Regions from separate parts of the Anaerotignum lactatifermentans genome, predicted to be linked through region 1. Evidence: predicted binding sites of a transcription regulator. Region 1 holds the regulator's gene; the other holds the start of a gene.

Region 1 (4,967 bases):
TTTCCTCGAAGATTTCCTGGGCTTTGGCGTAGTCGGAGCTTGCCGCTGCCATATCCTCATCGGCTTTGGCAATGGCTGCTTCTGTTTCCTCAATGGCTTTTTCTACTTTGGCAATCTTTGCCGCCAGTTTCCGCTCTGCTGCCTGCTGTTCTTTCTGTTTCAGCCAATCGCTCTTGGTGTCGGTCATGGTCTGGACAGGAGTGGGAGCGGCGCCTTTTGCAGGCTGTTCTGCCGCAAGCAGGGCTTCTTTTCTTGCCCGTTCCGCTTTTTTCTCCATATAATAATCATAATTGCCCTCATAGCGTGTGATGCCTTCGGGAGAAAGCTCCAGTATGATCTGGGCAGTCTTATTGATGAAATAACGGTCGTGGGAGATGTATACCACGGTGCCTTCATAGCGGTTCAGAGCGTCCTCCAGCACTTCTTTGGAGAACATATCCAGATGGTTGGTAGGTTCGTCCAGCATCAGCAGGTTTGCTTTGGAAAGCATGATTTTTGCCAGAGAAACGCGACCTTTTTCGCCGCCGCTGAGGGAAGAAACCTGTTTGAACACGTCATCTTCCGTAAAGACAAAGGCTGCCAGCATATTGCGGATTTCCCCCGCCGTCAAAGTGGGGTAAGTATCGGAAATTTCATCGAAAATGGTCTTGTTGCTGTCTAATTTCTGCTGTTCCTGGTCATAATAACCCACATGAACATTGGTGCCGAACCGCATAAGCCCGCTGTCGGAAGGCACTTCGCCCAGAAGCATTTTAAACAGTGTGGATTTGCCCACGCCGTTGGGACCGATGATGGCAACGGTTTCCCCACGCTTGATATCCAGATTCACATGGCGGAAAATACGCTGTCCGCCGTAGGACTTGGACAGTTCTTCCGCATGGAGTACGTCACTGCCGCTGATGATGCGGGGTGTCAATGTCAGGCGCATATGGGAAGGCAGGCTGTCGGGGCGATCGATACGCTCGATTTTTTCCAGCTGTTTTTCCCGGCTTTCGGCACGCTTGATGGATTTTTCCCGATTGAATGCCTTCAGTGTGCGGATGACTTCTTCCTGTCGTTTCAGCTCTCTCTGCTGGTTTTCGTAAGCCTTCTGCTGGATGTCCCGGTTGATGGCTTTCTGGTTCATGTATGCGGTGTAGTTGCCGTTGTATACAGTGGATTTTCTGTTTTCGATTTCCACTACTTTGGTGACGATTTTATCCAGGAAATAACGGTCATGGGAAATGATGAGGACAGAGCCGTCGTATGTTTTCAGGAAATCTTCCAGCCATTCAATGGAAGCAATGTCCAGATGGTTGGTAGGTTCGTCCAGCAGCAGCAAATCCGGCTTGGATAACAGCAGTTTGCCCAGATACACACGGGTTTTCTGTCCGCCGGAAAGCTGGGACAGGGGGCGGTCGAATTCGTCCTCCCCAAAGCCCAGACCTTTCAGTACACCTTTCAGACGGCTTTTGTAGCTGTAACCGTCGTTTTGTTCAAATTCGTGCTGTAAAGACGCGTAATCCTCCATCATGTCAGACAACTCTTTTCCTGACAGGTGTGTCATTTCGTTTTCTATTTCACGAAGACGGACCTCGGCCGTTAAAATTTTTTCAAAGACCGATAGCATTTCTTCATAAATTGTGCGGCTGCTTTCTATTTGTTGGTTCTGTGCCATGTAGCCCATGGTGGTTTCTTTTTTCAGGAAAACATCGCCGCCGTCAGCGGAGATTTCCCCCGTCAAAATGCGGAACAGGGTGGTCTTTCCGGCGCCGTTAACGCCTACGATTGCGGTTTTTTCTCTTTCTTCTATATGAAATGTGATGTTTTCCAATATGGTGTCGATGCCATAGGATTTTTCTATGTGATTGACTGCAAGTATCATGTTTTATTCCTCCGTAACCCTTGGGTTGTCCACAATTATGATACCAGAAAAAAGGGCGGAATAAAAGAGTTATTGTTGACAATAAAATAACAGGCGTGCTATACTGAAATCAAATTGAGTAGGAGAGGATTTGGATAATATGGATAGTGAAAAAAAGATTTCACCGGCGGTAATAAACAGATTACCCAGATATTATCGGTATTTGGGCGATTTGCTGGAAAGCGACATCACCAGAATTTCTTCCAAAGAGCTCAGTGCAAAGATGAATATTACAGCCTCTCAGATTCGCCAGGATTTGAACAATTTCGGCGGCTTCGGTCAGCAGGGATACGGCTATAATGTAGAATATCTTTACAATGAAATCAAAAAGATACTGGGATTGGATCGTATGTACAATATGATCGTTATTGGCGGCGGTAATATCGGTCAGGCGTTGGTCAATTATACAAATTTTGAAAAACGCGGTTTCGTCATCAAAGCAGTTTTTGACATCAATCCTCGTCTGGTTGGCATGACCATCCGTGGCGTGGAGGTTTATGACGTGGACAAAATGGAGGAATACGTGAAAAACAATCGCGTAGACGTTGCCATTTTGACACTGCCTCGTTCACAGGCTGTTAAGGTTGCCCATGATTTGGCAAAATGGGGCGTAAAGGGCATGTGGAACTTCAGCCATGTGGATTTGCAGGTTCCCGATGATGTGCTGGTGGAAAACGTGCATTTGACAGACAGTCTGATGACACTGCTTTACAAGATCAATGAAATGTACAGCGAAGAAAACGATCTGCATCACCTGCAGAACGGTCTGCCTGTAAAACACCGTCAGGTGGAAGAAGAAGAAAAGTAAAAACAGAAAATGAAATAAAAAACAGACAATGTCCGGGGCGTTGTCTGTTTTTTTGCGTTTGTTTTGCGCATTTTTTTCTGCTGTGACCAAGAGGCGTTGGGAAAATTGGGTTGAAGGCGGCAGAAAGATAGGGTATCATAAAAGAGGAGAAAGAAATGAACGATTTTTTAGGAGGAAAGAAACATTGAGCAGAGCAGACGATATTTTCATACAGAATTGCAAACAGATTTTAGAGCATGGCTTTTCTACAGAAAACGAAAAGGTGCGCCCCCACTGGGAAGACGGCACACCTGCCTACACCATCAAGACCTTTGGCGTGGTGAACCGCTATGATCTGAGCAAGGAATTTCCTTTGCTGACACTGCGCGCCACCAACTGGAAAGCAGCCATTGACGAGATCCTGTGGATCTGGCAGAAAAAATCCAACAACATCCACGATCTGAACAGCAAAATCTGGGATTCCTGGGCAGACGAAACAGGCTCCATCGGTAAGGCTTATGGCTATCAGCTGGGTGTGAAATACAAATTCAAACACGGCGAAATGGATCAGGTGGACAACGTGCTGTGGCAGTTGAAAAATGCGCCCGCGTCCCGTCGTATCATGACAAACATCTACAACTTTGCAGACCTGACAGAAATGGGACTGGAACCCTGTGCTTACAGTATGACTTTCAATGTGACAGGCAATAAACTGAATGCGATCCTGAACCAGCGTTCTCAGGATACATTGGCGGCAAACAACTGGAATGTGGTGCAGTATTCCGCATTGCTGATGATGTTCGCACAGGTCAGCGGACTGGAGCCCGGCGAACTGGTACACGTCATTAGCGACATGCATATTTACGACCGTCATGTACCTATCATCAAAGAACTTATTGAACGGGAAACATTCCCCGCACCCAAGGTGCGTTTGAATCCCGAAATCAAGAATTTCTATGATTTCACTGTAGATGACTTTATCGTGGAAGACTACGAACACGGCAAACCCATCGGCAAAGTGCCCATTGCCATTTAAGGAGGAAAACCCATGAATCTCATTGTAGCAGTAGACGAAAACTGGGGCATCGGCAAGGACAATGAACTGCTGTGCCGCATTTCCGCAGATATGAAAAATTTCCGTGCGGTGACCATGGGTCATGTGCTGGTGCTGGGCAGAAAGACACTGGAATCTTTCCCCGGCAAAAAGCCTTTGCCCAAACGTACCCATATTGTGCTGACAGCAAATAAGGCTTATGAAGCGGAAGGGGTGACCCTTTGCCATAGTCTGGAAGAACTGCCTGCAGTGCTGGCGGATTACGAGGATGATGATATTTTTGTTATCGGCGGCGGCAGCATTTATGAACAGCTTCTGCCTCAGTGCAAAAAAGCATACATCACCAAAATCTATGACAAATTTCCTGCGGATACTTATTTCCCCAATCTGGATGAAAAACCGGAATGGACATTGACAGAAAAAGGGGAAGTACAGGAAGAAAATGGCGTGAAATTCTCTTTTGACATTTACGAACAAAAATAAAGGGCTGTTTCGGGGGAAAGGGGAGGATTTGTATGTTGACCATTTACATTCATCGGAAAAAAGTGGCAGATATCATTTGTATGGTATATGCCCTGATGTTTACCAATCTGCTGAATTACTGTAATCTCATACGTGCACGCACATACGACCCCAAATGGGCGTATGCGGCATTTGGGCTGATTGCCGTGTATTTTCTGGTGCTGTATATCTTCACCCAGATTTGCGACTGGAAGATGGCAGCCATCAATTTGGTGGTATTCATTGTGGCGCTGGTCATCCGCAATGGATTAGATGGCTTTTTCCTCTTTCTTGCGGCACCTGATTTTTCGTCGGTACTGTTTATGATCTTCATCCTTTGCCATCGGGGGCATGAAGCAAAGAAAAAGAAGGAACCTCTTTCTCAAACAAAGATAGAATGATAAAAAACAGCCGGAATCCCTACATATAAAGGATTCCGGCTGTTTTTGTCTTTTAGAATGTGTCGGGATGATGTCCGCCCCATCCTGTCTGGGGCATGCACATCAGACGGGACATGTCCTCAGGAGAAATGGTGAAATCGAAAATATCCAGATTTGCTTTCATACGTTCCGCAGAGCTGGATTTAGGCAGAGGCAATACATGATTGTCCAGGGCAAAACGCAGACAAATCTGTGCAGGTGTTTTGCCGTATTTTTCTGCCAGTTCCAGCACCAGAGCATCTTCCAGCACACGGGTACGACCCAGAGGGCTCCATGCTTCCA
Region 2 (4,967 bases), on a different contig from region 1:
CATCAACCTTTATATCCAGTTGTCGTATCAATGCCGATGGTTGCTGTAGATTCATCCCATGTTACACCGAAGTCAACCAGTTTCGCAATATCACGAAGTTTATAATAGGTATAATCATGGATGGTATATGCTGTTGCATTCTGAGGGTCGCCGTCTACATACAATTTTGCGGTAGAAGGTGTTGCAGTGGTATCACTGCCCTGCTTTACAGTCGTTTCGGTGCCATTGATGGTATAAGGAATTCCTGTCTGCAAATGGATTGCCTGATCCGCTTCCACCCAAACAGTATCGAATTTCTTATCTGTAGCAGTCAATGCTTTTGCAATATCACGCAGTTTGAAATAGCTGTAGTCATCAATGGTGTAAACTTCCATTTCTACTGTCTTGCCGTCAATCTGCAAGTTCGCTCTGCCGGCATAGGCTGTTTTTTTACCAGCATTTGTCTGAGAAGGTTCCTGTTTGTCTGGAACAGAAACCGCAGGCGTGTCTGCATCTTTTTCTGCATAATAGGATTTCAGAGCTGTGGCACAGCCTTGTCTGTCATTAAGCAGATCCCGCAGACTGAAGAAGAAACTGCCGTCTACATTCTTGTATTTTTCATTGATCTGCATTTCTTTTACGATTTCAGAAGCAACAGAATCTTTGTAAATGCCCTGACCAATATAAAGGTCAACGTCCGTACCTTCCACCAGATCATTCCACCATTTCACCAGGGTTTCATAGTCAGCGGCACTATTGCCTGTTTCCCAGTAAATCTGAGGCACAATGTAGTCCACCCAGCCTTTTTCTACCCATTCTTTGGCATCGCCATAAACGGTGTAGTAACCTTCAGAACCCTTTGTAGCAGAACCGGCAGGATCAGAAGAACTGTTTTTCCAGATACCCATGGGGCTGATACCAAATTCCACAGAACTGTCAATGCTCTTGATGCGCTTAGAAACCATTTCAATGAGGTCATTGACATGTTCACGGCGTTCATTGGCAGCACTGCCTTCTCTGCCTTCCCCTTCCGGCAAAGGATAATTGGAAGGATAGAAATAATCGTCAAAGTGGATAGCATCCACGTCATAGTTTTCCACAACTTCCGCAACAGTATCGGTGATATACTGTTTCACTTCTTCTTTTGCAGGGTTGTAATACATGGCATTGTTATAAGTCAAAATCCAGTCTGGATGCTGTCTTGCCATATTATCTGCGGAAAGTGCAGACAAATCCACACCGGAAGTGGTGATACGATAAGGATTCATCCAAGCATGGAATTCCATACCGCGTTTATGGGTTTCCTCAATCATAAATTCCATAGGGTCATAACCGGGGTCTTTCCCCTGTGTGCCCGTCAAAACAGCACTCCATGGGTTCAGATCTGATTCATAAAAAGCATCACCTTTGGGACGAATCTGCACCACAACGGTGTTCAGCCCCAGTGCCTGTGCCTGATCCAGTTTCTGAATAAATTCTGCTTTCTGTGCTTCTGCGTTATTTTGTGTGGAAGGATAGTCCGCACTGTACACAGTGGAAATCCAAACAGCACGCATATCATCATCTGCTTTAGGGGTCGCTCCATAAGCTGCAAGGCTTCCAAGACTCCCCATAACCAATACCGCACCTAGTACAGCTGCGGTCAATCGTTTCATCCATTTCTTCATTGTCAAAACTCCTTTTATTCTAGATCATATTATTCCGCATTTTCACGAAATATTCTGCATATTTCATCAGAAAAATGATAAGTTGTTACAACCGACTTGCACCAACTTATTGTATCACACTTTGGTTATATAGAAAATTACGTTTTTATTACAATACAGGAAAAAAACTGTTGCATAATAGATTGTTTTATATTAGCATATAGAGAAAATTTATCAAATGGGGTGATATTTATGATGCGTTACGGACTAATTGGTGAAAAATTAGGACACAGCTTTTCCAAGATCATACACGAGAAACTGGCTGATTATACTTATGATCTGATTCCGCTTTCTCTGGAGGAGCTGGATGTCTTTATGCGCGAAAAAGCATTTAGCGCCATCAATGTGACCATACCATATAAGGAAACTGTCATTCCATACTTGGACGAAGTAGACCCGAAAGCTGCAAAAATGGGCGCAGTCAATACTGTTGTGCAGCGAAACGGGAAGCTTTTCGGATATAACACAGATTACTTCGGTTTTCGGTACATGCTGGAACATAACCATATCCAGATTGCAGGTAAAAAGGTGCTTGTACTGGGCAGAGGCGGCGCCTCTAAGGCCGTTATTGCGGTTCTGGAAGATATGGGAGCAGCAGAAATCCACACCATATACTACAAAATTGCGGAAAACACCATTTCATACGAAACATGCTACGCTTTACATACAGATGCACAGGTAATTGTCAATACAACACCTGTTGGCATGTATCCCAATTCCGGGAAAACACCCATCTATCTGGCACCCTTCACCAAACTGGAAGCCGTTGCCGATGTTGTTTACAATCCTCTGCGCACCAGACTAGTTTTAGATGCGCAGGAAAGAGGGTGTCAAGCCATTGGCGGACTGGAAATGCTTGTTGGACAAGCGAAATATGCCGTTGAAATCTTTTTAGATCAGTCTTTGCCTGACAACGCCATCGAAGTGGTGCATAACGAATTGATGGCAGAACGCAGAAATCTTGTGCTCATTGGTATGTCCGGCTGCGGGAAAAGTACTATTGGCAAACTTGCCGCAGAAAAACTCGGAAAGACTTTTGTGGATACAGATGCAGAGATTATCAAACGCATTGGCATGTCCATTGCTGATTACTTTGCGGCATATGGTGAAGATTCCTTCCGTCAGGTGGAATCTGAAGTCGTACAAGAACTTTCTACAAAGAATAATCTGGTCATTTCCACCGGCGGCGGTGTCATTAAAAATCCAGAAAATATCCAGTGGCTAAAAGGTAACGGAACTGTTATTTGGATTCAGCGCGATCCAGAATTGTTGGAAAGCGGCAATGGTCGCCCTCTGGTCCCCGATCAGGAAGCTGTTCGAAAACTTTTGAAAGAACGTCTGCCCCTTTACACAGCTGCGTCAGAAGCCATCATTGAAAATAATGAAAATGAAGAAAAAGCTTTACAGAAAATATTAACAGCTTTTCAGCAAGCATAATATTGCAGAAATATTCTTCTCATACAGCAATAAAAACGCCCTGTCTAATCAGACAGGGCTTCTTTTAATCAAAGATAAACAATTCCTCAATGGGTGTTTCCACCACCCGGGATATATCAATAGCAAGTTTCAGTGAAGGATTGTACTTCCCTGCTTCCAGCCGCATGATAGTTTCTCGCCGAACGCCTACCTTCTCTGCTAACTGCTCTTGGGTCAGGTCTTTCAGCAGGCGATATTTTTTTAAATTACAGACAAATTCCGCCATATTATCGTTCCTCCAGCCAATATAATTTCACAGCATACGCCAGAATCAGCACCACATAAGCAATGACTACCAGAATAAATGTCACTTCCAGATTACTCATGAACAAGCCGATAATCCAAATGGCTGCAAGAAGGAACAAAGCAAGATGACCAATAAAAGCAAGGGCTGTTTTCCGATCTTCCTGATAACGTTCGTCTGCCTGATCCCCCTGAATCTTCCCTAAAAAGAAAAATCCAAAGAAAGAGAAGAAACCCAGGTAAGCAAAACTGGTAATATCCCCTGTCATAAAATAGCGACTGGCAAAAAATCCCAAAAACCCAATGAATCCTAAATAAAAATTTTTCCGAATCATAAAAAGCACCTCTTTCATAAGTGATATATTTATCTCTTTCTGATACAAATATATCACTCAAAAATAAGATTGTCAATATAAATAGTACAAATATATCACTTTTTGAGATTTATTTATCACATTTTAAAATCGAAAAAAGTCCATGACACCGTCATGGACTTTTTCTTGGGTTCGTTCAATTAAGGCTGTACCACAGCACGTCTTTTGAATACTTTCGCAGATTTTTTTTCGGCAACTTCGAAAATGGCAGAAATCTTATCCACAAATGTCAGTACATAAGATTCTACGTAGCGGGGAGGCACCGGTGTGCAGGGCCACATATGTTTCAAAATCGCGTCTGTTTCCACTTTATTTAATTCTGTAATCTTTTTCGCGTTGTCATAGGCAACCCGAGGGTGCCAAGCAGCATGATTGGAGCGAATTGCTTTTTTGGTTCTCCAATCATAGAAAAACAAATCATGCAGCAAGCCCGCTCTTGCAGCAGAACGATAATCCCAACCCATACGGTAGCAAATCAAAAAGCTGTAATAGGATACATTTATGCTGTGCTGTAAACGGCTGGTATCGCAGTGCTGTACGTGGTTATCCATTTTCTGTACCATTTCATGCCCCAAGAGATCCTCGACGCATGCTTTGTACTCTGCCAGCAAAGAATCCTCATCCGGTCTGCTAAAGTCTTTTCTTGAACCAATCGCTTTGTGCATTTACGTCTTTCCTTCCTTGTAAATTCATGTAAACTTAATTTACATAATCATTATATCACGAAAGGTGCTTCAACGCTACAAAATTCAAAATTTTTTTTGAAAAATAATAAAACAAAATTTACTTTTGCTCTTTATGCACTATTTCTCTTTTGGTCTAGCAATAAGTGCCGCCAAAAAGGCGAAGATAATCACTGCTGTAAGCCCACCAGCAGCAGCTTTGATTCCTCCAGTAAAAATTCCGAAAATACCCATAGCATCTACTTCGTTTTTCACTTCCAACGCAAGGCGATTGCCAAATCCTGTCAACGGCACCGTTGCCCCTGCTCCTGCAAAATCGATCAGTTTTGGGTAAATGCCAAGACCACCCAGTACACAGCCAACACATACGAAAAGAACCAATATTCTGGCAGGTGTCAGCTTTGTTCGATCAATAAGAATCTGTCCCAATACACAGATCAGCCCGCCCACAAGAAAGGCTTTTAGATACATCATGTGCAGCTCCCCTTTCCGCTTTCTATGACGAC

What was found. Region 1 encodes Rex, which represses fermentation and respiration genes when NADH is low (regulators of the CRP and FNR family bind a similar motif). Its sites were predicted from a motif close to ATTGTTAANTANTTAACAAT; they were not measured.
Region 2: a site for Rex is predicted at 3,841-3,860, ahead of INF29_RS04235 (DUF3796 domain-containing protein). Genes of this name have one in related genera too.

Annotation. Positions count from the first base shown of each region.
Region 1 covers NZ_JADCKK010000054.1:12,770-17,736, reverse strand. The annotation lists gene INF29_RS11465 (ABC-F family ATP-binding cassette domain-containing protein) at 1-1,864, opposite strand, end outside; gene INF29_RS11460 (redox-sensing transcriptional repressor Rex) at 2,004-2,711, shown strand; gene thyA (thymidylate synthase) at 2,896-3,726, shown strand; gene INF29_RS11450 (dihydrofolate reductase) at 3,739-4,227, shown strand; gene INF29_RS11445 (hypothetical protein) at 4,260-4,646, shown strand; gene INF29_RS11440 (aldo/keto reductase) at 4,699-4,967, opposite strand, start outside.
Region 2 covers NZ_JADCKK010000010.1:46,196-51,162, forward strand. The annotation lists gene INF29_RS04220 (glycoside hydrolase family 10 protein) at 3-1,646, opposite strand; gene INF29_RS04225 (shikimate kinase) at 1,878-3,122, shown strand; gene INF29_RS04230 (helix-turn-helix transcriptional regulator) at 3,187-3,387, opposite strand; gene INF29_RS04235 (DUF3796 domain-containing protein) at 3,389-3,739, opposite strand; gene INF29_RS04240 (HD domain-containing protein) at 3,919-4,443, opposite strand; gene spoVAE (stage V sporulation protein AE) at 4,582-4,935, opposite strand; gene spoVAD (stage V sporulation protein AD) at 4,932-4,967, opposite strand, start outside.